One region of the Streptomyces sp. NPDC031132 genome, then DNA from elsewhere that is predicted to be linked to it. Evidence: riboswitches for the same ligand, from Rfam matches in the RefSeq annotation. Region 1 holds a riboswitch; the other holds the start of a gene.
What was found. Region 1 has a riboswitch for S-adenosylmethionine ahead of thrC (threonine synthase). Riboswitches for the same ligand answer to the same signal wherever they lie in the genome.

Region 1 (14,204 bases):
GGGTGAGCGAGGACGTCAAGCAGAACATCGGCAAGAGCGTGCAGCCGGGCGGGCAGCCGGCGAAGGTCCTCGAGGACATCGCGCAGGCGGCGCGCAAGGCGGACGCCCACTGAGCGGACGCCGACCGAGGCGTGCGGGGCCGAGGGGTGTGGGCCGGGTGGGTGTCACAGGGCGGCGTTAATCTGGCGGTATGACGGACGACGTGGGGCTGACGGCCACCGAGGCCGCGGTGCTCGCGTACGAGGGACGCACTTGGCCCGGGCCCGGGGCCAAGGAGCGGGCCATACGGGAAGGGCTGGGGATGACCCCGGTCCGCTACTACCAACTGCTCAACGTGCTGATGGACGACCCGCGGGCGCTGGCCCACGCGCCCGGCACCGTCAACCGGCTCCGCCGCATGCGCGAGGCCCAGCGGGCCCGGCGCTGACGCATCGGCGCCCACGGGCCCGCCGCGCGCCGTAGCCGTGGCACGGCAGGGCCGTTAGGGTCGTGCGTATGGGGAGCCGTCCGCACAACATGCCGATGCCCGTCACCGCCGCGGGACGCGAGGGACTCGAAGCCCTCCTCCGCGCACCCCGCCGTTCCGTGGTCGCGCTCGACTTCGACGGCACCCTCGCCGAGATCGTCCCGGACCCGGACCAGGCGCGCGCCCACTCGGGAGCCGTCGGGGCGCTGGCCGCCCTGGCCCCGGAGGTCGCCTCGGTGGCCGTGATCACCGGCCGGCCGGCGGGGGTCGCGGTGCGCTACGGGGGCTTCGCCGGGGCTGCCGGCCTGGAGCACCTGGTGGTTCTCGGCCACTACGGGGCCGAGCGCTGGGACGCGGTGAGCGGCATCGTGCACACCCCGGCCGAGCACCCGGGAGTCGCCGCCGTACGGGCGGAGCTGCCCGGGTTCCTGGACGCCATCGGCGCCTGGCGCGGTACGTGGATCGAGGAGAAGGGCCGGGCGCTGGCCGTCCACACCCGGCGCGCCGAGGACCCGGAAGCGGCCTTCGCCGCACTGCGCGAGCCGCTGGCCGAGCTGGCGGCGCGGCACGGGCTGATGGTGGAGCCGGGACGGGCGGTGCTGGAGTTGCGGCCGCCGGGGATGGACAAGGGCGTGGCCCTGACCGAGTACCTGGCGGAGACGGGTGCCGAGGCGGTCCTGTACGCGGGGGACGACCTCGGCGACCTCGCGGCGTACGCGGCCGTGGAGAAGCTCCGGACGGACGGCATGCCGGGGCTGCTGGTGGCCAGCGGCTCGGCCGAGGTTCCCGAGCTGGCCTCCCGGGCCGACCTCGTCCTGAGCGGCCCGGCCGAGGTCGTCGGCTTCCTGGCCACCCTGGCCCAGGCCATCCGCTCCGCGACCCCGACGCCGTAACCGCCGCGCGGGGCCCTTCGCGCCTCGAACGCCGGCGGGGCCGGATCTTCCGCCCGTCCGGCGTTGGGGGACCGGGTCCGGGCTGAGCCCGGGGAACGGTGGAAGGGCGGGCAGGGGACGGCCCCGCGCAGCGGTTGCCGTCACGCCTCGCGGAGTGCGGTCAGCTGGGCCGTGAACCAGTCGGTCGGCGGGAGGGCGGTCGCCGCCAAGGCCAGCCGCTTCGTACGCTCCGCACGCTCCTCGGCCGGCATGGCGAGGGCGGCGTGCAGCGCAGCGGCCGTCTCCGACACGTCGTACGGGTTCACCGTCAGCGCGTCCTCGCGGAGCTCCCCGTACGCCCCCGCCCCGGTCGACAGCACCAGCACGCACCCCGCGTCCGAGACCACCGGGATCTCCTTCGCCACCAGGTTCATCCCGTCCCGCACCGGGTTCACCAGCGCCACGTCCGCCAGCCGGTACGCCGCCAGGGAGCGCGCGAAGTCGTCCTTCACCGACACCAGCACCGGCTGCCAGTCCTCCGTGCCGAACTCCTCGTTGATCTGCTCGGCCAGCTCCCGCACCGCCTCCGTGTACGACCGGTACACCGCCAGGTCCTGCCGGGACGGATACGCCGAGGCCAGGTGCACCACGCGCCCCCGCCACTCCGGGTGCACCGTCAGCAGCTCCCGGTAGGCCGACAAGCCGCGCACGATGTTCTTCGACAGCTCCGTCCGGTCCACCCGGACGATCGTCCTGCGGTCCCCGACCTCCGCCCGCAGCGCCGCCAGCTTGTCGTTCACCTCCGGCCGGTGCGCCAGCGCCCGCAGTTCGTCGCCGTCCACGCCCAGCGGGTACACGGCCACGTTCGTCCGCCGGTGCTGCACCGGGCCACTCGTCATCTTCTCGACGTACGGCGCGTCCCTCGGGTCCGCCCCGGCCGCCGTCTTCGGCTCCGCGATGCCCCGCTCGTCGTCCAGCTGCGCCGCGGTCATGAAGCTGTGCGCCCACGCCCACGTGTGGAAGCCCACCACGTCCGCCCCGAGCATGCCCCACATCAGCTGCGCCCGGATGTCGTCGGGGAGCATGTCCAGGAACTCGCGCGAGGCCCACGGGGTGTGCGTGAAGTGGCTGATCTTCAGGTCCGGCCGCAGTTCCCGCAGCTCACCCGGGACCAGCGCCAGGTGGTAGTCCTGCACGAGCACCGCCGCGCCCTCGCCGGCCTCCTGGGCCAGCGCCAGCGCGAAGGCGTGGTTGTAGGCGGCGTACGAATCCCACCGCCGCCGGAACTCCGCGTCGAAGACCGGCTCGCGCGGGATGTCGTACAGGTGGTGGTGCGTGAACCACAGCACCGAGTTCGCGATGCCGTTGTACGCGTCGTCGTACGTCGTGGGATCGATGTCCAGCATCCGGACGCCGGGTTCGGAGACGCCCCGGCGGACCGCCTCCCGGTCCGCCTCCGACAGCGCCGCGCAGATCCACAGCGCCTCCGGCTGTCGGGCGAGGGCGGCGGAGAGGCCGGAGACGAGACCGCCCCCGCCGCGCCGGGCCGTGAGGGTGCCGTCGTCGCCGAGCTGGTAGGAGAGCGGGCCGCGGTTCGCTGCAACGAGTACCTGGGAAGCCATGCCGCGAACCTAGCCCGGGGCCTGCCCGCTCAAACGTCAGTTCCCTCACGCCACCCTGCGGCCGGAGTACTCCTTGACCCCGGCCATCGGCGGCCGCTCCTCGGTGTCCACGGCGTACGTCCGCGGCACGAACCCGTTCGGCCCGCGCTCGAACTGGGTCAGTTCCGGCCGTACGAGGTGCCCGCGCGAGAGCCGCAGCTGCGCCGTGCGGTAGATCGCCGCGGCCATCCGGCCCAGTGCCTGGCCGTCCTGATGGCGGTGGAGCCGTACGCCGACGTCCACCTGGGCCAGCGCGTCCAGTCCGACCGTGTGCAGCGCGTCCACGAGCAGCCCCAGCTCGACGCCGTACCCGACGGGGAAGGGCAGACGTTCCAGCAGGGTGCGGCGCACGGCGTACTCACCGCCCAGCGGCTGGACGAAGCCGGCCAGCTGCGGCCAGTGGAGGTTGAGGAGCGGACGGGCGACCAGCTCGGTCACCCGGCCCCCCTGGCCGGGCGGCCTACCGGAGGCGAGCCCGTCGACCTCCGGTCCCAGCGGGCGGTCGTACATCGCCTTGACGAACTGCACGTCCGGCTCGGTCAGCAGCGGGCCGACGATCCCGGACACGAAGGCGGAGGAGAAGTCCCGCAGGTCGGCGTCCACGAAGCAGACGACGTCGCCGGTGGTCACCAGCAGCGAGCGCCACAGCACCTCGCCCTTGCCGTGCACGACCGGGATCCGCGGCAGGATGTCGTCGCGGTGCACCACGCGGGCGCCCGCCTTCGCGGCCACCTCGGCGGTCCGGTCGGTGGAACCCGAGTCGACCACGACCAGTTCGTCGACCAGCGGCACCGGCAGTCCGTCGATCAGATCGCGACGGATCACCTCGACGATGGCGCCGACCGTCTCCTCCTCGTCGAGCGCGGGCAGGACGACGCTGACCGTGGTGCCTGCCGCCCGCTTGGCGGAAAGCAGCTGGTCGAGCGGTCGGTCGGCCGCGGACCAGGAGCGGTCCGCAAACCAGCGCTCCACCTCTTCCAGCACGTTCGGCACTCCCTGTTTCCTCGTTCGTCCTCGGCGGGTTTCAGCCGAAAAGTGATCCATCTCGCGGTTCGGACAGCTGTCTCAACCGCCCGGACCTTCCGTTACAGTCTTGAACAACGCGAAGGACCACCGCATGCCGGGGGTCCCCGCGAACAAACGCCCGGACGCGCCATGGAGCGCGCGGCCCGGTGCCATACCGCTCATCCAGAGGGGCAGAGGGACACGGCCCGTTGAAGCCCCGGCAACCCTCCAGTCGGTTCTCGCGCTTGCTTGCAGCAGCGAGGTCCCCGGCTAGGGAAGGTGCCAATTCCGTCTCATGGCGAAGTGCGCCATGGGGAAGATGAGGAGAAAGGGCCTCGCCATCATGGCTGCACAGACTGTTGCCACCTCTGTCGATCTCGGACCTGCCACCGGCCTCTCGTGTCGTGAGTGCGGTACCCGCTTCGAGCTCGGACCCATCTTCGCGTGCGTCGAGTGCTTCGGACCTCTGGAAGTCGCCTACGACCTTCCCACCGGGGACCCCGACGCCCTGCGCGCCGCGATCGAGGCCGGCCCGAACAACATCTGGCGCTACGCCCCGCTGCTGCCCGTCCCCGCGGACGTGGCCTCCAAGCCCAGCCTGAACCCCGGCTTCACCAAGCTCGTCGACGCGGCCAACCTGGCCAAGGAGCTCGGCTTCACCGGCAAGCTGTACGTCAAGGACGACTCCGGCAACCCGACGCACTCCTTCAAGGACCGCGTCGTGGCCATCGCCGTCGAGGCCGCCCGCGCCTTCGGCTTCACCACCCTGTCCTGCTCCTCCACCGGCAACCTGGCCGGCGCCGTCGGCGCCGCGGCCGCCCGGGCCGGATTCCGCTCCTGCGTGTTCATCCCGCACGACCTGGAGCAGGGCAAGGTCGTCATGGCCGGGGTGTACGGCGGCGACCTGGTCGGCATCGAGGGCAACTACGACGACGTCAACCGCTTCTGCTCCGAGCTCATCGGCGACCCGCTGGGCGAGGGCTGGGGCTTCGTCAACGTCAACCTGCGTCCGTACTACGGCGAGGGCTCCAAGACGCTGGCGTACGAGATCTGCGAGCAGCTCGGCTGGCAGCTGCCCGACCAGATCGTGATCCCGATCGCGTCCGGCTCGCAGCTGACGAAGATCGACAAGGGGCTGCAGGAGCTGGTCAAGCTCGGCCTGGTCGAGGACAAGCCTTACAAGATCTTCGGCGCCCAGGCCGAGGGCTGCTCCCCGGTCTCCACCGCCTTCAAGGCCGGCCACGACGTGGTCCGCCCGCAGAAGCCGAACACCATCGCCAAGTCGCTGGCCATCGGCAACCCGGCCGACGGCCCGTACGTCCTGGACATCGCCCGCCGTACGGGCGGCTACGTCGAGGACGTCAACGACGAGCAGGTCGTCGAGGCCATCAAGATCCTCGCGCAGACCGAGGGCATCTTCGCCGAGACCGCGGGCGGCGTGACCGTCGGCGTGACCAAGAAGCTCATCGAGAACGGGCAGCTCGACCCGGCGCTGACCACGGTGGTCCTCAACACCGGTGACGGCCTCAAGACCCTGGAGGCGGTGGCCGCGGACAGCGGGCAGACCGCCACCATCCGCCCGAGCCTGGACGCGTTCCGCGCAGCCGGCCTGGCCTAGGGGGTGGCCGGCGGACCAAGGCCGGGCCCGGGGTCTCTGGCACCGCGCCTTGCTGCGTTGTCGTCAGTCGCCGACGCTCCGCGTCGACTCCCTCCTCCGCCTTGCAATCCACGGCACGAGACACCCCGGGCTGATCCGGCCCTGATCCGCCGGACACCCCCTCCCTCCCCGAACCCCCGGAAAGGCAGCAGCGCCATGAGCGTCAACGTCCGCATCCCCACCATCCTGCGCACCTACACCGGCGGCCAGGCCGAGGTCGCCGCCGAGGGCGCGACCCTCTCCGAGGTCATCGCGTCCCTGGAGGCGAACCACCCGGGCATCGCCGCCCGCGTCCTGGACGACCAGGGCAAGCTGCGCCGCTTCGTGAACGTCTACGTCAACGACGACGACGTGCGCTTCGAGGGCGGCCTGGACGCGGTGACGCCGGACGGTGCGGGTGTCTCGATCATTCCCGCCGTCGCCGGCGGCTGCTGATACGCGAAAGCCCCGAATTGCTCCCTCCGCTAAAAGCGGAGGGGGCAATTCTGCTTGGTTGGGCGCGGTAGAGTTGGGGAAGTCCCCTCCGCTGTTCTTGCCACCCGCATATGAGCGGGTCGAGTGAGGGTTGACATTGAGTCAATATGCAAGTGCGGTATGGGGCTTTGGCGAGATATGCCGGGTCCGAGTTGCCCGGCAATATGCCAAATTTTCACTCTATTTCAATGTATCCCCGTGTCCAGATTTCTCGTCGGATTGACCTGTTGCAGACAGCAGCGGTGCAGATACATTCAGCCCCGGTCGAGGCGTTCCGGCGCAAGTTCTGACCCGGGACCGCGAAGTGCGGTCCTGCGCAAGGGCCAGTAATAGGGGAGTTAGGCATGGCTCAGGGCACCGTCAAGTGGTTCAACGCGGAGAAGGGCTACGGCTTCATCGCGGTCGACGGTGGTGCGGATGTGTTCGTCCACTACAGCGCCATCCAGATGGACGGGTACCGCACCCTTGAAGAGGGTCAGCGGGTCGAGTTCGAGATCTCGCAGGGCCAGAAGGGTCCGCAGGCGGACATGGTCAAGCTCGCCGTCTAGTCCCGGCGCGATCGACCACCGACGCATACACATGAAGGGCCCGCATCCTGGAGGAGGGATGCGGGCCCTTCGTGCTGCCCCCGCAGCGCGCGCGTGTCGCCCGCGCGCCGCCCCGTGCCGCCCCTCGTGCCGGGCCCGGACGTCGGCCCGGCGTTCCCTCAAGCCGCTTGCACTCGAGGGGGTCGAGTGCTAATCATTGGCGTTAGCACTCTCCTGTCGAGAGTGCTACTACACAGGACCGGGTCGGTGAGGCCCGCAGGGTCCGGCGGGAAGGAACCGCCGGGCACGCAGGCCGTCCGTCGCGGGCGCGGGCGCGGTCCGGAGCAATCCAACCCTCCCCTGGCGCCGGCGGCGCAGGGGGAACCCCAGTCCTGGAGGACCACTTCAGATGGCCAAGATCATTGCGTTCGACGAGGAGGCCCGGCGCGGTCTCGAGCGCGGGATGAACCAGCTCGCCGACGCCGTCAAGGTCACCCTTGGCCCCAAGGGTCGCAACGTCGTCCTTGAGAAGAAGTGGGGCGCCCCCACGATCACCAACGATGGTGTCTCCATCGCCAAGGAGATCGAGCTCGAGGACCCGTACGAGAAGATCGGCGCCGAGCTGGTCAAGGAAGTCGCCAAGAAGACGGACGACGTCGCGGGCGACGGTACGACCACCGCCACCGTGCTCGCCCAGGCGCTCGTCCGCGAGGGCCTGCGCAACGTGGCCGCCGGTGCCAACCCGATGGCCCTCAAGCGTGGCATCGAGAAGGCCGTCGAGGCCGTCTCCGGCGCCCTGCTCGAGCAGGCGAAGGATGTCGAGACCAAGGAGCAGATCGCTTCGACGGCCTCCATCTCCGCCGCCGACACCCAGATCGGCGAGCTCATCGCCGAGGCCATGGACAAGGTCGGCAAGGAAGGCGTCATCACCGTCGAGGAGTCCCAGACCTTCGGTCTGGAGCTCGAGCTCACCGAGGGCATGCGCTTCGACAAGGGCTACATCTCGGCGTACTTCGCCACCGACATGGAGCGTATGGAGGCGTCCCTGGACGACCCGTACATCCTGATCGTCAACTCCAAGATCGGCAACGTGAAGGACCTCCTTCCGCTGCTCGAGAAGGTCATGCAGTCCGGCAAGCCGCTGCTGATCATCGCCGAGGACGTCGAGGGCGAGGCCCTGTCGACCCTGGTCGTCAACAAGATCCGCGGCACCTTCCGGTCCGTCGCCGTCAAGGCCCCGGGCTTCGGCGACCGCCGCAAGGCCATGCTCGGCGACATCGCCATCCTCACGGGCGGCACGGTCATCTCCGAGGAGGTCGGCCTCAAGCTCGAGAACGCGGGCCTCGACCTGCTCGGCCGCGCCCGCAAGGTCGTCATCTCCAAGGACGAGACCACGATCGTCGACGGCTCCGGCGACAGCGACCAGGTCCAGGGTCGCGTCAACCAGATCCGCGCCGAGATCGAGAACTCCGACTCGGACTACGACCGCGAGAAGCTCCAGGAGCGCCTCGCGAAGCTGGCCGGCGGCGTGGCCGTCATCAAGGCCGGCGCCGCGACCGAGGTGGAGCTCAAGGAGCGCAAGCACCGCATCGAGGACGCCGTTCGCAACGCGAAGGCGGCCGTCGAGGAGGGCATCGTCGCCGGTGGTGGCGTGGCCCTGCTCCAGGCCTCCGCGGTCTTCGAGAAGCTCGACCTGTCGGGTGACGAGGCGACCGGCGCCAACGCCGTGAAGCTCGCCCTGGAGGCCCCGCTCAAGCAGATCGCCGTCAACGGTGGTCTCGAGGGTGGCGTCGTCGTGGAGAAGGTCCGCAACCTGACCGTCGGCTGGGGCCTCAACGCCGCGACCGGCGAGTACGTGGACATGATCGCCGAGGGCATCATCGACCCGGCGAAGGTCACGCGCTCTGCCCTGCAGAACGCCGCGTCCATCGCCGCGCTGTTCCTGACGACCGAGGCCGTCATCGCCGACAAGCCCGAGAAGGCCGGCGCCCCGGCCGGCGGCGGCATGCCGGGCGGTGACATGGACTTCTGATCGACCTCTGGTTGATCGGCTGTTCTCGAACGAGGGCGGCACTCCCCGTGCAGGGGGGTGCCGCCCTCGGGCGTTTCCGCGGCGCGCTAGAAGCCGGTGGTGTCGAGGGAGAACTCGAAGGGCTCCGGGATCTGCACGGGTTTGCCGAAGGACACTGTCGTACGGGAGCGGTACCCGTGCGGTGAGGGTTCCCAGCAGCAGGTGAGCTCCGATTCCTGCATGTCGACGATCAGACAGACGGGGACGAGCTGTCCGTAGACCTCCAGCTTCTCGTTCCAGTCCACGTCCTTGGCGGACACGGAGGTGAACTCGGCCACGAGGGAGAGTGCCGCTCCGTCCAGGTGCCTTCCCTCGCCCTCGAATGCGGACTCGTCGACCACGTAGAGATCGGGGCCGTAGGCGCGCCCGGCCGCTGAGAACTGGAAGAGGAAGGGCGCGATGTCCGACCGTTGTCCTCCGAGTGGCGTTCCGTGCACAGGGCGTGAGCCCCCTTCCAGGCTAGCGGCGGGCGGGTGGCTGCGCCCGGTTCCGAGACGGATCACCACCGCTCGGGCGGCTTTGATTGACTGGGGGTATGAGCGAGCTGTTCGTGAAGATCTGCGGGTTGAAGACCGGGCCGGACGTCGGCGTTGCCGTGGCGGCCGGAGCCGATGCCGTCGGGTTCGTCTTCGCGCCGGGCAGCCCCCGTACCGTCGACGCCGCCACCGCGCGGGCGCTGGCCGCCGAGGTGCCGGACTCGGTGCTCACCGTCGGGGTGTTCCGCGGGCAGCCGGTCGAGGAGGTCCGGCGGCTGGCCGGGGAGAGCGGCGTACGCGGCGTACAGCTGCACGGGGACGAGGGCCCGGAGTACTACGAGGCGCTGCGCGCCGAGGGCCGGACCCTGCTGCGGGCCACCGCCCAGCACGTCGGGCGCTGCGGGGAGTACGGCGAGGACCTGCTGCTGATCGACGCGCCCGACCCCGGCTCCGGCAAGCCGTGGAACTGGGCGTCGCGGGAGTTCACCGCGCCCGAGGGGCGCTGGCTGCTGGCCGGCGGGCTGAACCCGGGGAACGTACGGGAGGCCGTGGAGACCACGGGCGCCTGGGGCGTGGACGTGTCCAGCGGGGTGGAGCGGGAGCGCGGCGTGAAGTCCCCCGACCTGATCCGCGCCTTCATCGAGGCCGCCCGGAGCTAGGGGGTGTCGTCAAAGTCCCGTCTGGCCGGCGGGGCCCGGCACGCGCGCTCGCCGCGTTGTCGTCGGTCGACGACGCGAGCGTCGCCTCCCTCCTCCGCCTTGCGATCACACGCACCAGACCCCACCGGCCCCGCCCACACGGGCGGACGACGCTACTTTGACGACACACCTAGAGCCTGTCTTTCGGATCATGCCGGGCTCGCGGGGCCTAGTCCGCCCCCCGCGGCTACGCTGCGGCCAAGGGGGGATCATGAACGAGGAACCGTCGCTCGTGCAGCGGCTCGGGCAGTGCACCGTCGTGGCCGCGGCCTGCGCGTTCAGTGCCGTCGCGGTGCTGTACGCCGTCCTGTGCCTGGAGATGACCGCGGACCTGTCCTACGTCGCGTGCGGCCTCGACATGTGCCCGCGCGGGCTGGGCCCGCTGGTGCTGTGGACGCTGGTCGCCGGGCTCGCCGCGGCCGGCCTGTGGTGGTGGGCCCTGAAGGGCCGCGGGTACCGCTCCGCCCTCGGTTGGACGGTGGCCGTCGCCGTTGCGCTCGTCGCGCTGTGGCCGGGCTGGCTCGGCTTCTCGTGGCTGCGCGGCCCGCACATGGACCTCTTCTCGTACCAGGTCCCGGACGGTTCCGGCGCGGACATGCCGCTCGGCTCCTGGGCGGGGGACCCGGCCACGGGGTTCGTGATCCGGGGCCGCGCGGACCAGGTGATCGGCTACGACGGGGAGGGCCGCCGCGGCTGGAGCGTCCCCGCCCCGCCCGGCGGCGCGGTGTGCGCGATGAGCGGGGACACCCCCTCCGGCACCGGCCTGCTCACCGTGACCACCGCGGAGAGCACGTGCGGCAACCGCCTGGTGGCGGTGGACGTCACGTCCGGCGAGCAGCGCTGGACCAAGGACATCCCGAAACTCGTCGGCAAGCCGTCCGCGGGAGGCTCCCTCGCCGTGACCGCGACCGCGGCCGCCGTACTCGCCCACGACCTGGCCACCGGTGCCGAGCTGTGGCGCTCCCCGCTGCCCGCGGGCGCCGTCGCCACCGAGGTTGCCGCCGGACCCGGCCGGGTCCTGCTGATGGCCCGGACCGGCAAGGGCGTCGAGCTGTTCGCGCTCGACGCCCGCACCGGTGCCGTCGCCTGGCAGTTCCCGATGCCGGTCGGGTACGAGTCCCCGCGCATCGTGTCGGCCTCCCCGGCCGCAGCCGTCGGCGACGGGCGCCTGCTGGTGTTCGACGACGCGGGCCGCCCGCACGCCGAGTCGCAGGCCCCGTACGTCCCGACCACGGGCGCCGCGGCATGGCTGGTCGCCGGCGACGTGCTGTACGCGCCGGTCCCGGAACGGGAGAAGCGGGAGGTCCTGGCGGCGTTCTCCCTGAAGGACGGCCGCCACCTGTGGACCCGCGCCTTCGACCACGACTGGCGGATCCGCGCGCTGGCCGCCGACCGGAGCGGCCGGATCGCCGTGGTCACGGAAGGCGCGTACACCCACCTCTGGCACCTCGCCCCGGGCACCGGGAAGCCGGGCGGCGAGTCGACGGTCCTGCGGGGCCTCCGGCTGGGCGAGTCGTTCGCCCTCTACGGCAGGACGTTCGTCAACCTCGACGACGACGGCCGGCTCCCGCCGATCTTCGACGTGGCCCCGACGATCGGCTGGTGAGTCAGCTCGCGAACTCCTTCAGGGCCTCGGTGTCGAGGGTGATGCCGACGGGGGCGGGGATCTCGATTGATGCGCCGTATGGGAACGAGGGCTCCGTGCGGTATCGCCCGCTCTCCGGCTCGCTGTGTACGGTCACGCCGTGCCGCTCCCGGTCGATGAGAAGGTAGACGGGGATGCCGGCGGCCGCGTAGCCGTCCCGCTTCTCCATCCGATCCCGCCTGTCGGTGTCGGTGTCTGAGTCGTGGGAAGTCACCTCCAGGACCATCAGTACTCCCGTCGGCTCGGCCCACTCCCCTGCCCCGGCAAATGTGCCAACCGGCGCCAGCGTGCCGTCAGGACGGGCGCGGCCGGCGCGATACCGCTCGACCTTCAGACCACGCTCCGGGTACAGCGCGAGGTCCGGGCGCTGCTGCATGCACTGCCGCAGCACCCACATGGTGATCTCGTCGTGGTCGCCGTCGGGCACAGGCTTGACCTCTAGCTTTCCCTGGACGAACTCAAGAGTCACCGTCTCGGGTGCCGTCCGGGCGATCTGTTCGAACTCCTCGACCGTCATTTGCGGGTGCTCGGCGAAGCTGGGGGTCATGGTGTCGCGCCTCCTCGAGACCATGGTGCCCCCCGGGCCCACTTCCGGATCGACTGAAGCGTCATGTGCGGCTCCGTTCGGTGCGGATGCTGCAAACGCTAGAGGCATATGCCAGCGCTGAGCCGCCCCTCGCGCGGGAACAGCCCAAAGGGGTGAGCAGGCTCGAGGGTGCCGACGTCAGTCCGTGCGGAGGCGGGCGTGGAGGTGTTCGTCGTGCCGGCCGTCGGCGTGGAGGAGGGCGCCGCGCATGGTGCCCTCCAGGGGGAAGCCGGCCTTCGTCGCGATGCGGCAGGAGGCCGGGTTGGCCACCGAGTGGGTGATGCGCAGGCGGTGCAGGCCCAGCTCCTCGAAGGCCCAGCGGGTGACCTCGGTGGTGGCCTCGACCATGACACCGCTGCCCCGGCCCGCGGGCAGGAGCCAGTACAGGAACTCGCCGCTCCCGCCCGGGAGATCGAGGTCGGCCAGGCCGATCAAGCCGAGGGGCAGGCCGCCGGCGGCCGGGGCCACCGCCCAGATCGCGGCCTCCTCGGAGCGCCAGCGCTCCTGCCAGCGCTCGATCCGGGCCACGGCCTCGGCCGGTGACAGCAGGGCCGGGCGGTTCCAGTGGCGGATGTCCGGGTCGTGGCAGGACTCGACCAGCGCGGGGGCGTCGTACGGGGTCCACGGGCGCAGGTGGAGCGTGCCCGGGAGGTCGAGGACCGGCTGGGGGAGGGCCGCCATCCGGCCCGGCGGAACCGCCGGGGCGAGCGTCATGCAGCGTCCCGGAAGTGGGCCAGCAGGGCTTCTGCGTCGGCGGTGCTGCCCGAGATGGTGTCGAAGCCCATGCCGGGCGGGACGGCCTGCCCCCACAGCCAGGTGTGGTGACAGCTGAAGCAGAAGATCAGCTCGAACAGGGGCTCGTCCACGGCGTCGTACGCCCGAAGCCCCCAGCCCGGCGCGAAGCAGATGCGCGGCTCACCCGGCGCCATCGACGAGATCAGCGCGAGCGAGTCGGCGGCCTCTCTGCCCGTCCAGCGGGAGACGACCGGGCCGGTCATGGGGTCGCCGTAGCGCTCGGGGCGCGCTGAGAGGCGTACGACCTCGACGACAGCGGTGGCGGCAACGGCTTCGGCGGGGAGCTGCATTCGCGCAGTCTCCCCGGCCGACCTCTATTTACGCCATAGCGGGCTCCGTGGCCGGTGGGGCGGTGGCCGGAATTGGCTCCTGGTCGGCGTTGAGCTCGGTCAGCATCTGCCGCGTGAATCCGAAGAAGTACGTGGCGGCGAAGCCCACGAGGTAGCCGACCAGCAGGCCGCCGGCGTAGATCGCGAGGTTCAGGCCCATCCCCGACGGGCCGTCCAGCAGCGGGAACAGCGCCCATCCCGACGGGCCGATGGCCGTCGCGCCGAACGCGACCCCCAGCTGGTTGCAGAGCCCGACGAAGGCCCCGCCCGCCGCGCCGCCCGCGCAGGCGGTGACGAAGGGGCGGCCCAGCGGGAGGGAGACCCCGTAGATCAGCGGTTCGCCGACGCCCAGGAAGCCCGCCGGGAGCGCGGACTTGATGGTCGTGCGCAGCGACCGGTTGCGCGGCAGCCGGCAGTAGACCGCGAGCGCCGCGCCGACCTGGCCCGCGCCCGCCATGGCGAGGATCGGCAGGAGGGCGGTGTGGCCGGTCTGCTCGATGAGGGTGGTGTGGATCGGGATCAGGGCCTGGTGCAGGCCCAGCATCACCAGCGGCAGGAACAGGCCGCCCAGGACCAGCCCGGCGAAGGCGCCACCGCTGGCGAGCAGCCAGGTGGCGAAGGAGCCGATGGCCGTGGAGACCTCGCCCGCGAGGAACATCAGGCCGAAAATCGTCACCAGGCCGGAGGCCAGCACAGTGACGGTGGGGGTGACCAGCGCGTCCACCGACTCGGGGACCCACCTGCGGCACAGCTTCTCCACCCGGACGGCGAGGAACGCGGCCGCCAGGGCCCCGAGTACGCCGCCCTGGCCGGGGGACAGGTGTTGGCCGAAGGCGTCGACCTTCGCGACGCCCGGGAAGACGATGATCGCGGCGACGGCGCCGCCGAGGACCGGGGTGCCGCCGAACTCCTTGGCCGTGTTGTAGCCGACGAACACCGCGA
Region 2 (14,204 bases), on a different contig from region 1:
GCAGCGGCCAACGACCCCCGGAGGGCGGACACGACGACGCCCCGCCGGAGACGCAGGTCACCGGCGGGGCGTGTGGTCACAGCGGGGCCGCGGAATTCGCCCGGATGGGCGGTGTGCGGCGCGTCCCGCGAAGGAGACCCGGGAGCGTCAGCCGATGCGGACGCCGAACTGGAACGGCATGTTGCCGATGGCCTCGTACTTGACGCCACCGCGCGGGTTCGAGGCGTGCAGGACCATCCCGTTGCCCGCGTACAGGGCGACGTGGTGCAGGTCCGAGTAGAAGAACACCAGGTCGCCGGGCTGCAGCTGGCTCTTGCCGATGCGCGTGCCGTCGTTGGCCTGGGTGTAGGTGGTGCGCGTGATGCTGACGCCGGCCTGCTTGTAGGCCCACTGGGTCAGCCCCGAGCAGTCGTAGGCGCTCGGGCCGGTCGCGCCGGAGACGTACGCGCTGCCCAGCTTGGTCTTCGCGGCCGCGAGGGCCGCGCCTGCGCGGCCCGAGGCCTTGACGTTGCCGAGGTCGGCGCGGTCGCTGTCGCTGCGGCTGGCGCGGGTGTCCTCGTCCTTGAGCGCCGCGCGCTCCTGCGCGGTCAGGGAGTTGAGGAGGGCCTGGGCCTCGGTGAGCTTGTCCTGCGAGGCCTTCTTCTTCTCGCCGAGCTCCGTGCGGGTGGCGTCGAGGTCCGCGAGCTTGCCGGAGGCCTCCTGGCGCTGCTGCGCGAGCGAGCGCTGCTTGGCCTGGATCTTCTGGACCGTTTCGACCTGCTTGCCGCTCAACTGCTCCAGGGTGGAGGCCTTGTCGAGGTAGGTCTCGGGGTCGCCGGAGAGGAAGAGGGCGACGGACTGGTCCATGCCGCCGGTGCGGTACTGGGCGCTGGCCATCGAACCCAGCGTCGTGCGCAGCTGGTTGAGCTCGTCCTGGCCGCGGGCGACCTGGTCCTGGAGCTGGCCTATCTCCTTCTCGAGCTTCTCCTGGCGCTCCTTGGCCCCGTTGAACTTCTCGGTGGCCTGCTCCGCCTCTTCGTAGAGGGCGTCGACCTTGGCCTTGACCTCGTCCTTGTTCGGCTGGGCCGGAGCGGCGGAGGCGCCGTGTGCGGAGAGGGCGACGGCCGCGGCGGCCGTGGCGGTGAGCACGGTCACACGAGTGCGGGTCGGCTGCTTGGGTCGACGGTGGGACGCCACGAAGGCGAGCTCCTTCTTCCTAGAGCCGCCGAAGGAACGCAACTCGGCGACACCCCCGCCGCCACCCCGAATGGGTGATCTACCGCACGAAGGTTTGAGCAGACCCTAGTGACCCGGCTGTGATCAGTTCAAATCCTGTCGAGAAAAAAATCGCTTGCCGACCAGGTTCTTTACCTACAGCCCACGCTCTGTGCAGGGCACTTGACGGTACGTTCCCTCTCGGCCATGCCAAATCGGGCATTCCGTCGACGAGTTACGAAACGCGCGAAAGCCGCTTCAGCAACAAAGCGGACGTCACCGGCCGGGCGCCGGCCTTCGCCACGCCGTCGGCCACCTCGCGGTCCGTGGAGACCACGACCACCGGCCGGCCGGGGGGCTCCGCGCGCACCAGCTGGCGGATCAGCTCGTCCGCCGTGACCCCGGGCTTGGAGAACAGCACGCGTACCCCGCGCGGCGGCGCGAGCAGCACCGGAGCCGCCAGTTCCGCGCCGTCGAAGACACAGGTCATCTCCGCTCCGGTCTGCGCGGCCAGCATCGACAGCCCGCCCAGGAGCCGCAGCCGCTGCTTCTCCAGCGGCATCGTCGGATAGCCGGTCTTGGTCACGTTGTAGCCGTCGACCACCAGATGGGCCTGGGGCAGCGCCAACAACTGGTCCAGCAGCGCCGGGTCGGTCTCCGACAGGGCCCGCGCCGCGATGTCCTTCGGGGTCATCCGGCCCGGCTCCACCGCATCCACGGTGTCGGCCGGCCGCGTCGACACCGGTGGCAGCGCCAGCTCGCGGCGCAGCCCCTGGGCCGCGTCCAGCACGGTGTCCAGCAGCAGCCGCAGCCGCATGTCCTCGACGCTGCGGCCCTCACGGGTGGCCCGGCGAGAGGTCTCCAGCGCCGCCTCGACCTCCGCGAGGCGGGACTTGAGCCGCCGGGTCTCGCTCTCGGCGGCGGCCACCTGCGCGGCCGCGTCGCCCCGGATCCCGTCGACCTCGGCGGTGACCTTGCGCAGGGCCGCCTCGCCGCGCTTCACGTCGCTCTGGGCGCTGCGCAGCTTGCGCTGAAGCGATTCCGCTTCCTTGCGCACCGCCTCCAGCTCGGCCCGCACCTGCTCCCCGCCCAGGCGCTGCGCGTCCCGTGCGTGGGCCAGTTCCTCGCGCAGGCGGTCCAGTTCGCGCCGGGTCTCCTCGCCGACCCGCTCGGCGTCGGCGCGCTGCGCCTCCTCGCCGGCGGAGGCCACCAGCTTGACCCAGCCGACCGGCCGCAGCACGTACGCGGCGGCCGCCACGTCCAGCGGGTCCGCGGCGGCGGGCGGCGCACCGGACTCCAGCGCACCGGCCAGCTCGGCCTGCGCCTCGCGCAGCTTCTCGGCGACGCGGCCCCGGAAGACGGCGTCCGTCTCCACGGCCGCGGCCATGGCGTTGCCCGCGAACTTCGCGCGCCGGGTCGGGGTGAACCGGGCGTACTGGCGCAGCTGCGCCGGGAGGTCCGCGACCGTCAGTCCGCCGAAGGCGTCCGAGACGAGCGCGACGACCCGGCGCCGCACGCCTTCCGGCAGCGGGCGGTCGAGCACCTCCGCGGCGTCGCCGGCCGCGTCGGCCGGCTCAGCGCCGCTTGCTGGCTCCACAATCCGTCACCCCTACCGTGATCTACCTGTGGGCCCGGCTCCGTCAGGAGTCCGTGCCCGGCCTGTCCACGAGCTCGATCTGGTCCACCGCGTTGCACCACCGGCAGCGGACCGACTCGATGGTCTCATTGACCACCTCGCGCTCCTCGACCTTGGGCTCCCCGGCAAGATCCAGGTGGACGTACTCCACGACCTTCGACGAACGAGTGACGTCGAAACGCGTGAGGTTGCCGCACAGCGTGCAGCGCCACCGGGTGGTGTCGGTCGGCAGGGGAACCGTCATCAGGCCGCTCTCTCCTTCGTAGCTGATTCAATTAAAGCCGCCGTCCGCGTCAATCGGCGGACCGCAGCACGTAACCCTACGGCCTGCCGGTGCTCCGGGTGGGTCCGCTTGGGTCATGCTCAATCGCATGATCGTAAGGTGGCAGGCCCTCCGGGAAGCCGTCCGGGGCCCGGTGGTCGTCCACGCGGTGATCGCCGGCTGCTGCGTGGTGTTCCTGCTCGGTCCGGCCTCGGGGCTGAACCCCTCGTACGGGACGGGCGAGCGGTTACTGGAAGCGGGGACCGCGTACTTCCGACGCTGGGGAGTGGTCCCGGACGAGCTGTTCACCGGGTCGGGGCGGGCGCTGCTGACCCCGCTCACCGCGCTGTTCGTGCACGGCAGCTGGCTTCACCTGCTCGGCAACATGCTCTTCCTCTACGTCTTCGGCGTGATGACGCAGGAGCGGATGGGCCGACCGGAATTCCTGTCCTTCTACGTCTGTACGGGTTACCTCGCCCTGGCGGCGTACGCGGCGGCCAACGCCTCCTCGCCCCAGACCCTGGTGGGCGCATCGGGGGCGATCTCGGCGGTGCTGGGGGCCTTCCTGTGCCTGTTCCCCCGGGCGAGGGTGACGAGCCTGTTCCCGTTCCTCCTCTTCCTCCCGCTGCGCTTCCCGGCCTGGATCGTCCTCCTGTTCTGGTTCGGCCTCCAGTGGCTGGCGGCGCACCGCGCGGGGAGCGGCCCGGGGGTGGCGTACCTGGCCCATGTGGTGGGCTTCTCGCTCGGCTTCGTCTACGCGTGGGTGCGGTATCGGCGTACGACTAGAGTGAGGAGACCAGCGACGGCCACCGAGGGAGACAGCCAGCCGTGATCACCGCGATCGTGCTCATCAAGACCAGCGTGGACCGCATCCCCGAGATCGCCGAGTCGATCGCCGCGCTGGAGAACGTCAGCGAGGTCTACTCCGTCACGGGGACGTACGACCTGATCGCGCTGGTCCGCGTGGCCCGCCACGAGAACCTGGCGGACATCATCCCGGGCCGCATCAGCAAGATCCCGGGCGTGGAGGCGACGGACACCCACGTGGCGTTCCGCACGTACTCCCAGCACGACTTGGAAGCGGCGTTCGCGATCGGCCTCGACGCGTAGCGCCTGGTTCGTCCCGGCTCGCGGATCCCGGCCGCATCAGGCCCTCGGCAGTGGCGCGAGGTCATGTGCCCAGCTCCGGCACGCTCTCCCCCGTCCGTGCCGGGCGGCCTTCGGCCAGCCAGAACAGGTAGTCGCGGAGGTGGTCCGCCAGGTCGCCGTCGATGTGGGCTACGTACGCACGGGCCCCGGCCGCGGCGTCGTTCATCCAGTCGCTCCGGGCCGATGCCCAGGGTCCGCAGCCCGCCCTCACGGCCCACTCGCGCACCCGGGCCCGGTCCCGCCACCAGTCCCGGACCAGCTCCGGGGTCCAGTGGGCGTCGCCGTCGCCGCCGTACGCCCGGAAGGGTTCGCATTCGGCGGCGCAGACCAGGGCGTGGACCTCCGAGGGCGTCCGGGGCTGGTGGTACACGAACTCACTGCCGTACGCGTCCTCGTACATGACGTGGTCGGGCGCGCACTGCCGCCCGGTGAGGCAGGTGTCGGTGTGGGCCGCGTAGAAGGGGCCCGGCACGCTCCGCCAGTCCCGCTGCTCCCAGCCGTCGGGCGCAGGCCCGGACCAGTCGCGGCTCACCCGGTCGCCCCGCCACAGCGGATGCGGCTCGCCCGCCATGGCCCGGGCGGTCGGTATCGGATCCCAGTACGTCATGCGGCGAAGCGTATGCCGGGACGGTGACGACGGACGGAGTCCGGCGTGTCAGGAAATGGGCACGCAGCGGCCCTCTTCGGTGCGGTACTGCCACTTGGCGCCGTCGGCGACGAGTTCCTTGACCGCGCGGACGAAGCGGTCGACGTGCTCGTCGGGCGTGCCCGCGCCGAAGCTGACGCGGATCGCGTTCAGCGAGCGCTCGCCCGGGGCCGCCTCGGGGGCTCCGCATTCGCCCTGGGCCTGCGGCTCGCTGCCCAGCAGGGTGCGGACCAGGGGGTGGGCGCAGAACAGGCCGTCGCGGACGCCGATCCCGTACTCCGCCGACAGCGCGGCCGCGAAGTGCGAGCTGTTCCAGCCGTCCACGACGAAGGAGATGACGCCGACCCGCGGGGCGTCGTCCCCGAAGAGGGAGAGGATCCGAACGGCCGGGACCTCCGCCAGCCCGTCCCGGACCTTGGCGATCAGGTGGTGCTCGCGGGCGACGAGGCTCTCGAAGCCCGCCTCGGTCAGGGCCTTGCAGGCGGAGGCGATCGAGTACACGCCGATGACGTTCGGGGAGCCGGCCTCGTGGCGGGCGGCCGTCGTGTGCCACTCGACGTCGACGCCGCCGTCCGCGCGGCGGGCGACCTTCCGGGAGGCGCCGCCGCCGGCCAGGTACGGCTCCGCCTGCTGCAGCCAGTCCGCGCGGCCGGCCAGCACGCCCGAGCCGAACGGCGCGTAGAGCTTGTGCCCGGAGAAGGCCACCCAGTCCACGTCCAGTTCCTGCACGGAGACGGGGTGGTGCGGGGCCAACTGGGCGGCGTCCAGCACGATCCGCGCGCCGTGGGCGTGCGCGGCCGCGGCGAGCTCCTTCACCGGCCACAGCTCGCCGGTGACGTTGGAGGCGCCGGTGACGCAGACCAGCGCCGGGCCGTAAGGGTCACGGGCGGCCAGCGCCCGCTCGAGGGTCTCGACGGCCTGGGCGGGAGTACGGGGGGCGTTGAGGTACGTGACCTGCGTGTCGGCCCACGGCAGCAGCGAGGCGTGGTGCTCGGTCTCGAAGACGAAGACCTGGCAGCCGGCCGGGAGTACGGCGGCGAGCAGGTTCAGCGAGTCGGTGGTGGACCGGGTGAAGACGACCTGGTCGGCGGGGCGGCAGTCGAGGAACTCGGCGACCGTGGTGCGGCTCTGCTCGAAGAGGTCGGTGGAGAGCTGGGAGAGGTAGCCGGCGCCGCGGTGCACGCTGCCGTAGTAGGGGGCGTACGCGGCGACGTCGTCCCAGACCCGCTGGAGCGCCGGGGCGCTGGCCGCGTAGTCGAGGGCCGCGTAGGTGACCTCGCCACCGGTGACGAGCGGGACGGTGACGTCCCGGCCGAGGACCGGCAGCGGCTCGGCACGGGCGGGGTCGACGGGGGCGGCAACGGGGGCGGTCACGGCGGCGGTGGCGACGGCGTTCGGGTACGTGGACATGGCGGTATCTCCCGGCGGGACAGGCTGAATGGCTTCGGACGGCCCGTACACGGGTGCACGGATGCGCGGACGCGCATGCGGCTGTGGGGTACGGGAGTTGCCTCGACGCACGGACGGCTGGGGGCCGTGCGGAGGGTGAAGAGGGGCGGAGTCGCCCTATCGCATTCGCTTGCTCACGGAAAAAGCTCCTCGAGAGACCAGGACCCCTGGTGTCGAGGGATCCGCGCTTGCCGTAGGCCTTTCTGCCTACGACCTGGTCATCACCCGGGGCACCCCGCCACGGAAGGAGGGTTGCCGGACAGCAAGCCGGGGCCTAAACGCTGTCACTCGTGACCTGGTCAGCATCCTGCCACAAGATCCCTCACGCACAAGACCCCGGTCCGCATCGTGGACCGGGGTCATCGCTTTCACGCCTTTCCGGCGCGGCCGGGCGCCAGGCCGGGTGCTAGGCGTTGCTCGCTCGCACCCAGCGCTCCAGGGCGGCCCGCGCCGCACCCGAGTCGATCGACTCGGCCGCGCGGGTGATACCGGCCGCGATCTGCTCCTCCAGGGTGCCGGTGCCCGGGTCCAGCGCCACGAGGGCGGCGGCCGAGTTCAGCAGGACGGCGTCGCGGACCGGGCCGGTCTCGCCGGCCAGCAGGCGGCGGGCCACGTCCGCGTTGTACGAGGGGTCCCCGCCGGCCAGGGCGGAGACGTCGACCAGGGAGATGCCCACGTCACGCGGGTCGAGGGTGTGCTCGGTGACCTTGCCGTCGCGGACCCACCAGATCCGCGAGGTCGACGCCGTGGTCAGTTCGTCCAGGCCGTCGTCGCCGCGGAAGACCAGCGCGGAGGAGCCCCGCTCGGCGAGGACGCCCGCGACGATCGGGGCCATCCGGGGGTCGGCCACGCCGGAGGCCTGGGCCCGGACCCGGGCCGGGTTGGTCAGCGGGCCGAGGATGTTGAAGGTGGTGCGGATGCCGAGTTCCTTGCGGGCCGCCGCGACGTGCCGCAGCGCCGGGTGGAACTTCACCGCGAAGCAGAAGGTGATGCCGGCCTCGGCGGCGACCTCGACGACCCGCGCCGTGCTGAGGTCGAGGTTGACGCCGAGCTTCTCCAGGACGTCGGAGGAGCCGCTCGCGGAGGACGCGGCCCGGTTTCCGTGCTTGACGACCTTGGCTCCGGTGCCGGCCACCACGATCGACGACATCGTCGAGATGTTCACCGTCTTGGCCCCGTCGCCGCCGGTGCCGACGATGTCCACGGTCCGGCCCGGCACCTCGATCAGGTTGGCGTGCTCGTACATGGAGCGTACGAGGCCGTTGATCTCCGCGACGGTTTCGCCCTTGGCCCGCAGCGCCACCACGAAGCCGGCGATCTGGGCGTCGGTGGCCTCCCCGCGCATGATCCTGTCCATGGCCCAGGCGCTCTCCTCGGCGCGCAGGTCCTGGCCGCTCAGCAGCGCGTCGAGGACGCCCGGCCAGCCACGGGCCGCCACGCTGTCGCCGCCTGCCGGGGTCGCAACGTTCATGGTCCGCTCCTGCTTTTGGTCGGCCACCCGGGTCGGGGCCCACGTCGGATGGGAAGGGCTCCAGCCTATCCAGCCCCGGGGACGGCAAAGAGCCCCGTCCGGACACTGGACGGGGCTCTTGCCGTGGCGACACCAGGACTGACCGAAATCAGTCCCTCAAGCGGGATCAGTGGTGGCCGTGGCCGCTCTGGATCTCCTTGTACTCCTCCACCGTGGGCTTCGGAATCTGGCTGTCCTCCGCGTAGTAGCCCTTGCTGAGCTTCGCGCGGAGCTTCTCCATACGGCCGACCTTGCGCTCGACGCCGTTCTCGTCGACCGTCGGGCCGATCTCGACCGGCTTGTACTGCTCGTGCGAGGTCAGCGTGTGCAGCTGGCCCTGCGTCAGCGGCTCGTGGACCTCGACGAACTCACCGTGCGGCAGGCGCTTGATGATGCCGGTCTCACGACCGTGCAGCACCTTGTCCCGGTCCCGGCGCTGGAGGCCGAGGCAGATCCGCTTGGTGATGACGAAGGCGATGACCGGGCCGACGAAGAAGCCGATACGGGCGAACCAGGTGATGTTGTTGATCGACAGGTGGAAGTACTGCGCGAACATGTCGTTTCCACCGGCGATCAGCAGGATGACGTACCACGTCAGCCAGGCCACACCGAAGGCCGTACGGGTCGGGACGTTGCGCGGGCGGTCCAGGATGTGGTGCTCGCGCTTGTCCCCGGTGACCCAGGACTCGATGAACGGGTAGACCGCGATCGCGGCCAGCACCAGCGGGAAGATCACCAGCGGGATGAACACGCCCAGGACGAGCGTGTGGCCCCAGAGGTTGATCTCCCAGCCGGGCATCGCACGGATGAGGCCCTCGGAGAAGCCCATGTACCAGTCGGGCTGCGCGCCGGTGGACACGTGGTCCGGCCGGTACGGGCCGAGCGCCCAGATCGGGTTGATCGAGGCGATCGCCGCGATGGCCGCGATGACACCGAAGACCAGGAAGAAGAAGCCTCCGGCCTTGGCCATGTAGACCGGCAGCAGCGGCATGCCGACGACGTTGTTGTTCGTCTTGCCGGGACCCGCGAACTGGGTGTGCTTGTGGTAGAAGACCAGGATCAGGTGGGCCACCAGCAGGCCCATCATGATGCCGGGCAGCAGCAGGATGTGGATCGAGTAGAACCGCGCGACGAAGTCGCCGCCGGGGAACTCGCCGCCGAAGAGGAAGAACGACAGGTACGTGCCGACGATCGGCACGGACAGGATCGCGCCCTCCATGAAGCGGACACCGGTGCCCGAGAGCAGGTCGTCCGGCAGGGAGTAACCGGTGAAACCGGTGAACATGCCGAGGACCAGCAGCAGGAAGCCGAAGATCCAGTTGACCTCGCGCGGCTTGCGGAACGCGCCGGTGAAGAACACGCGCATCATGTGCACGAGCATCGCCGCGACGAAGATCAGGGCCGCCCAGTGGTGGATCTGCCGGATCAGCAGACCACCGCGGACGTCGAAGCTGATGTCCAGCGTCGAGGCGAAGGCCTCGGACATCTGGACGCCCTGCATCGGCACGTACGAGCCGTGGTACACGACCTCGTTCATGCTCGGGTGGAAGAACAGCGTCAGGTACACACCCGTGAGGATGATGATGATGAAGCTGTAGAGGCAGATCTCACCCAGCATGAAGGACCAGTGGTCCGGGAAGATCTTGCGCATGTTGGACTTGGCCAGGCTGTAGATGCCCAGGCGGCCGTCCGCCCAGTCGGCTACCCGCTCGCCGGCCGGCGCTTTGCGCTTCGAATCGGTGGCAGTGCTCATCCGCGCTCCCAGAATGCAGGGCCGACGGGCACTTCGAAGTCGCCGAGCGCCTCGAGGAAGCCTTCGCCGTTCACGCCGATCCGCAGCTGCGGAAGCGCGTGGCCGGCCGGGCCGAAGATGACACGGGCGCCGTCGGAGAGGTCGAAAGTGGACTGGTGGCACGGGCAGAGCACGTGGTGCGTCTGCTGCTCGTACAGGCTGATCGGGCAGCCGACGTGGGTGCAGATCTTCGAGTAGGCCACGATGCCCTCGTGGGACCACTCGAGTTCCTGCTTGTCCTTGATGTCCTCCGGCTTGATCCGGACGATCATCAGGGCTGCCTTGGCGATCTGCGTCTGGAAGTCGTGCTGCTCCTCCTCCAGGCCCTCGGGCCGGGCGAAGGTCAGCGAACCGACCTGGACGTCCTCGGGACGCAGCGGCTCATTCGTGTTGTCGTTGATGAGCAGCTTGCCCTTGGCCCACACCGTGTGGCGCAGCTTGTCCTCGGGCAGCGGGCCCAGGTCACGCATGATCATGACGGCGGACAGCGGCAGCATGGCCAGCGCGCCCAGCATCGTGTTGCGGATCAGCGGACGGCGGGCGATGCCGGACTCGTTCGCACCGTCGGCGAAGTCCGACAGGACCTTCGCCTTGACCTCCGGCGGCGCCGCGATCTCGTGGCGCTCGTCGGCGACCTCCACGTCGGACATCAGGGTGCGGGCCCAGTGGACCGCCCCCGCGCCGATGCAGAAGAGGGCCGTGCCCAGGGTCATACCGAGCGCGAAGTTCAGCGCGCTCACCTTCCCGATGGGGAAGATGTAGACGATCTTGTCGACCGGGAAGGTCACGTACGAGGCGATGAAGCCGATCGTGGCCAGCATCGACAGCGTGAACAGCATCGCCACGGTGCGCTCGGAGCGCTTCGCGGCCCGCTCGTCGATGTCCTGGATACGGGGCTTGTGGACCGGCAGGCCCGGGTCGGCGAACGGATCGTCCGCGACTGCTACGCCACCGTGGTGCGCGTCGCCCTGCTCGCTCGGCAGGTGCTTCTCTTCGGGAATCTCTTGGCTACTCATGACTTCTTGGCCTTAGCGGTGTGGGCCGCGACCCAGACGGCGACAGCGATCAGCGCACCCAGGCCGAAGATCCAGCCGAACAGACCCTCGGAGACGGGGCCGAGGCCACCGAGCTTCAGGCCGCCAGGGCTGACCGACTTCTCGCCGTTCACGTGCTGGAGGTACGCGATGATGTCCTTCTTCTCCTTCGTCGGCATGGTGCTGTCCGGGAAGGAGGGCATGTTCTGCGGGCCGGTGAGCATGGCCTCGTAGATGTGCTTCGGCTCGACGCCCTCGAGGTTCGGGGCGTACTTGCCGTTCGTCAGCGCGCCGCCTTCGCCGGTGAAGTTGTGGCACTGCGCGCAGTTGTTGCGGAAGAGCTCACCACCCCTGGCGATGTCGGCGCCCGCCGGGTCGTACTGCTTCTCGGTCGGCACGATCGGGCCGGCGCCGAGGGAGGCGATGTAGGCGGCGAGCTGGTCGATCTGCGCCTGGTCGTAGACGACCGGCTTCTTCGGCACCTGCACGCCGGGCTGCTGGGCGGGCATGCGGCCCGTGCTCACCTGGAAGTCGACGGCCGCGGAGCCGACGCCGACCAGGCTGGGGCCGTCAGTGGAACCCTGACCGCCGGTTCCGTGGCAGCTTGCGCAACCCACGGCGTAGAGCTTCTTGCCCTCCTCGATGGCGAGGGACTGGGCGGTTTCATCGGCCTGCGCCTTGCCCGCGGGAGCAAAGGCGGCGTACAGCCCCCCAGTGGCCGCCAGCGCGAGGAGTAGAACGACGACCGCCGCCAGCGGATGGCGTCGTCGTGCGGAGAGCTTTTTCACGGATTACCCCGGTGTCAGGATCTTCTGCGTCGGTGTTTCTGGATGGAGTGCCGGGTCTGGCCCGGTGACGTGTTCGCTACTTGATCAGGTAGATCGTCGCGAAGAGGCCGATCCAGACGACATCGACGAAGTGCCAGTAGTAGGACACGACGATGGCCGACGTGGCCTGTTCGTGGGTGAACCTCTTGGCCGCGTACGTCCGGCCGAGGACCAGCAGGAAGGCGATGAGACCGCCCGTCACGTGCAGACCGTGGAACCCGGTGGTCAGGTAGAACACGGAGCCGTACGGACCGGACGAGAGGCTCATGCCCTCGTGCTTGACCAGCTCGGTGTACTCGAACACCTGGCCGCCAATGAAGATCGCACCCATGACGAAAGTGATCATGAACCACGACCGGAGCTTCTTCACGTCACCGCGCTCTGCGGCGAATACGCCGAGCTGGCAGGTGAGGGAGGAAAGCACCAGGATCGTCGTGTTCGTCGCCGAGAAGGGCAGATTCAAGGCCGAAGCCTGCTCTGTCCAGTACTCGGCACCTGTCACGGATCGCAGGGTGAAGTACATCGCGAAGAGGGCCGCGAAGAACATCAGCTCGGAACTCAACCAGATGATGGTTCCGACGCTGACGAGGTTCGGCCGGTTGACCGTCGGGTGCGCGTGCCCGGTATCTACTGTCGTTGCTGTCGCCACGACCGACATTATGTCGGTCGCTTATCCCGCCCTCACCCCGGGGGGTGCCGTTCGGAGTGTCAGGGGCGTGTGCAAGGCCCGAACGGCCCATCAGATCGGCCCGGGGCGTTCATCGGCGAGGCTGTCCGAACCGATGTTGACACCGGGTCGGACGGAGTAGCATCCCGCGCAACATCAACGTTGTTCACGGCACCGTGGAGGAACGAAATGCGGTCGACTGCACGGGTTCTGGTCTACAGCGACGACGCGAGCACCCGGGAGCAGGTGCGGCTGGCGGCCGGGCGCAGGCCGGCCGCGGACCTGCCGCCGGTCGAGTTCGTGGAATGCGCCACCCTCCCGGCCGTCCTGAGCGAGTTGGACGCGGGCGGGATCGACGTGTGCGTGCTGGACGGCGAGGCGGTTCCGGCCGGCGGCATGGGCGTGTGCCGGCAGATCAAGGACGAGATCTTCCGGTGCCCGCCGGTACTGCTGCTGATGGGGCGTCCGCAGGACGCCTGGCTGGCCACCTGGAGCCGTGCGGACGCGGCGGTGACCCTCCCGGTCGACCCCGTGGAGTTCGCGGACGCCCTGGCGGGCCTCCTGCGCCCCCGCCTGGCCTCCAACTCCGCCTGACCCACCCCTCCCCCCTGCGCCCTACCCCGCCGCCGCTGACGGCACCGGTTGGCTGAGCCGAAGGAGCCGCGTCGGCGAAGGAGGGCGAGCGCCCGGAGGAATCCGCGAGGAACGAGCGGATTCCGAGGACGCACGCCCTCCTGGAGCCGACAAAGGCGGCCCCGGAGGCGAAGCCGACCTAAACGGTCGGCCGCAGGCGGGCCTTGTCGATCGGGCTGCGCCCTTCCTGGGTGCCCTTGAGGAGGGCGCTGCCGTCGCGCCACTCCTTCCAGTCCAGGTTCCAGTCGCCGAAGCCGTTGCCGAACGGCTCCATGTCATCACCGATACTGTTGATCACCCGGACGATGTCGCCCTCGGTGATGTTCTCGTAGAACCAGGCGGCGTTGCCCGTGCTCATGCCGGTGCAGCCGTGGCTGACGTTCTCGTAGCCCTGCGAGCCCACGGACCACGGCGCGGCGTGCACGTATTCACCACTCCAGGTGACGCGGGTCGCGTAGTAGACGGGCAGGTTGTAGTACTCGCTGCCGCCGATGCCGACGGTGTCGCCGCGCATCTGGACGAAGTACTGCTTGCCGAGCACCACCTTGACCCCGTTGCGGGTGGAGAAGCCGGGCTTTCCGGTGGTCACCGGAATGGTGTTGATCACTTCTCCGTTGCGCTCGAACGTGAGGTAGTGCGAGGACGCGTCGGTGGTGACCTCGACCCGGTCCCCGATCTCCAGCTGCAGCGGCTTGGTGGCGGCCCCGTGGAACTCGTCGGAGATCTTGATGCCCTCCAGATTGCTCCGTACGGAGACGGCGGAGTGGGCGGGCCAGTATTCCTTCGGGCGGAAGTGCAGGTGCTTGTCGTCCACCCAGTGCCAGGCGCCCTCGACGCCCGGCGGCGTGTCGACGACCAGGCCCCGTTCCACGATCGCTCGGGCGGCCTTGTCCGTGATGGGCTCGTTGAGTTCGGCCGTGATGGGCTGTCCGACGCCGTACTTGCCCTCGTCCGGCCCGAATTCGACCTTCAGGACCTGCTTGGCCGGAGTCGTCTTGAACGTCAGCCTGCGCTGCCCCGGAGCCCCGCGCTCGTCCTCGGTGTTCACCAGGACCGTGTATTGGGCGCCGGCGGCCATCGGGGCGGTGCTGTGCCAGCGGTCGCCCTTGGCGCTCAGCTCGCCCGCGAGGCGGCGGCCCTGGGCGTCCACGGCGGACACGTCGGTGATCCGGTTGCCGCCGGTGCCCTTGGCGGTGATCTCCAGGGGCTTCTCGGGGTCCAGGGGACGGCCGCCCGGGGGCTGGTTGAAGACGACCTTGTCGCCCGCGTCGTACGGGCGGGCTGACAGCGGGTTGTCTCCGGGCCCGCAGGCGGTGGCGCCGGCCCCCAGGGACGCGACCAGCACGGAGCAGCTGAGAACCGTCCAAAGACGCGGTGAGTGCTTCATGGAGCCCACGCTATGAAG

Region 2: it holds a riboswitch for S-adenosylmethionine, as region 1 does, so the genes downstream of both, ACZ49B_RS03845 (aminotransferase class V-fold PLP-dependent enzyme) here and thrC (threonine synthase) in region 1, are expected to answer to the same signal.

The regions. Positions count from the first base shown of each region.
Region 1 is NZ_JBVIGX010000013.1:111,475-125,678, reverse strand. It holds gene ACZ49B_RS21060 (ABC transporter substrate-binding protein) at 1-113, shown strand, start outside; gene ACZ49B_RS21055 (DUF3263 domain-containing protein) at 191-427, shown strand; gene otsB (trehalose-phosphatase) at 496-1,359, shown strand; gene ACZ49B_RS21045 (alpha,alpha-trehalose-phosphate synthase (UDP-forming)) at 1,500-2,960, opposite strand; gene ACZ49B_RS21040 (glucosyl-3-phosphoglycerate synthase) at 3,006-3,983, opposite strand; SAM riboswitch class I at 4,181-4,330, shown strand; gene thrC (threonine synthase) at 4,348-5,622, shown strand; gene ACZ49B_RS21030 (MoaD/ThiS family protein) at 5,818-6,096, shown strand; gene ACZ49B_RS21025 (cold-shock protein) at 6,480-6,683, shown strand; gene groL (chaperonin GroEL) at 7,072-8,694, shown strand; gene ACZ49B_RS21015 (hypothetical protein) at 8,781-9,170, opposite strand; gene ACZ49B_RS21010 (phosphoribosylanthranilate isomerase) at 9,269-9,868, shown strand; gene ACZ49B_RS21005 (outer membrane protein assembly factor BamB family protein) at 10,119-11,513, shown strand; gene ACZ49B_RS21000 (Uma2 family endonuclease) at 11,515-12,099, opposite strand; gene ACZ49B_RS20995 (GNAT family N-acetyltransferase) at 12,277-12,852, opposite strand; gene ACZ49B_RS20990 (hypothetical protein) at 12,849-13,223, opposite strand; gene ACZ49B_RS20985 (PTS transporter subunit EIIC) at 13,252-14,204, opposite strand, start outside.
Region 2 is NZ_JBVIGX010000002.1:172,977-187,180, forward strand. It holds gene ACZ49B_RS03815 (C40 family peptidase) at 148-1,176, opposite strand; gene ACZ49B_RS03820 (NYN domain-containing protein) at 1,430-2,794, opposite strand; gene ACZ49B_RS03825 (hypothetical protein) at 2,835-3,074, opposite strand; gene ACZ49B_RS03830 (rhomboid family intramembrane serine protease) at 3,202-3,924, shown strand; gene ACZ49B_RS03835 (Lrp/AsnC family transcriptional regulator) at 3,921-4,202, shown strand; gene ACZ49B_RS03840 (ferredoxin family protein) at 4,264-4,848, opposite strand; gene ACZ49B_RS03845 (aminotransferase class V-fold PLP-dependent enzyme) at 4,897-6,297, opposite strand; SAM riboswitch class IV at 6,516-6,632, opposite strand; gene trpD (anthranilate phosphoribosyltransferase) at 6,743-7,807, opposite strand; gene qcrB (cytochrome bc1 complex cytochrome b subunit) at 7,974-9,599, opposite strand; gene qcrA (cytochrome bc1 complex Rieske iron-sulfur subunit) at 9,596-10,654, opposite strand; gene qcrC (cytochrome bc1 complex diheme cytochrome c subunit) at 10,651-11,460, opposite strand; gene ctaE (aa3-type cytochrome oxidase subunit III) at 11,537-12,157, opposite strand; gene ACZ49B_RS03875 (DNA-binding transcriptional response regulator) at 12,356-12,760, shown strand; gene ACZ49B_RS03880 (L,D-transpeptidase) at 12,939-14,186, opposite strand.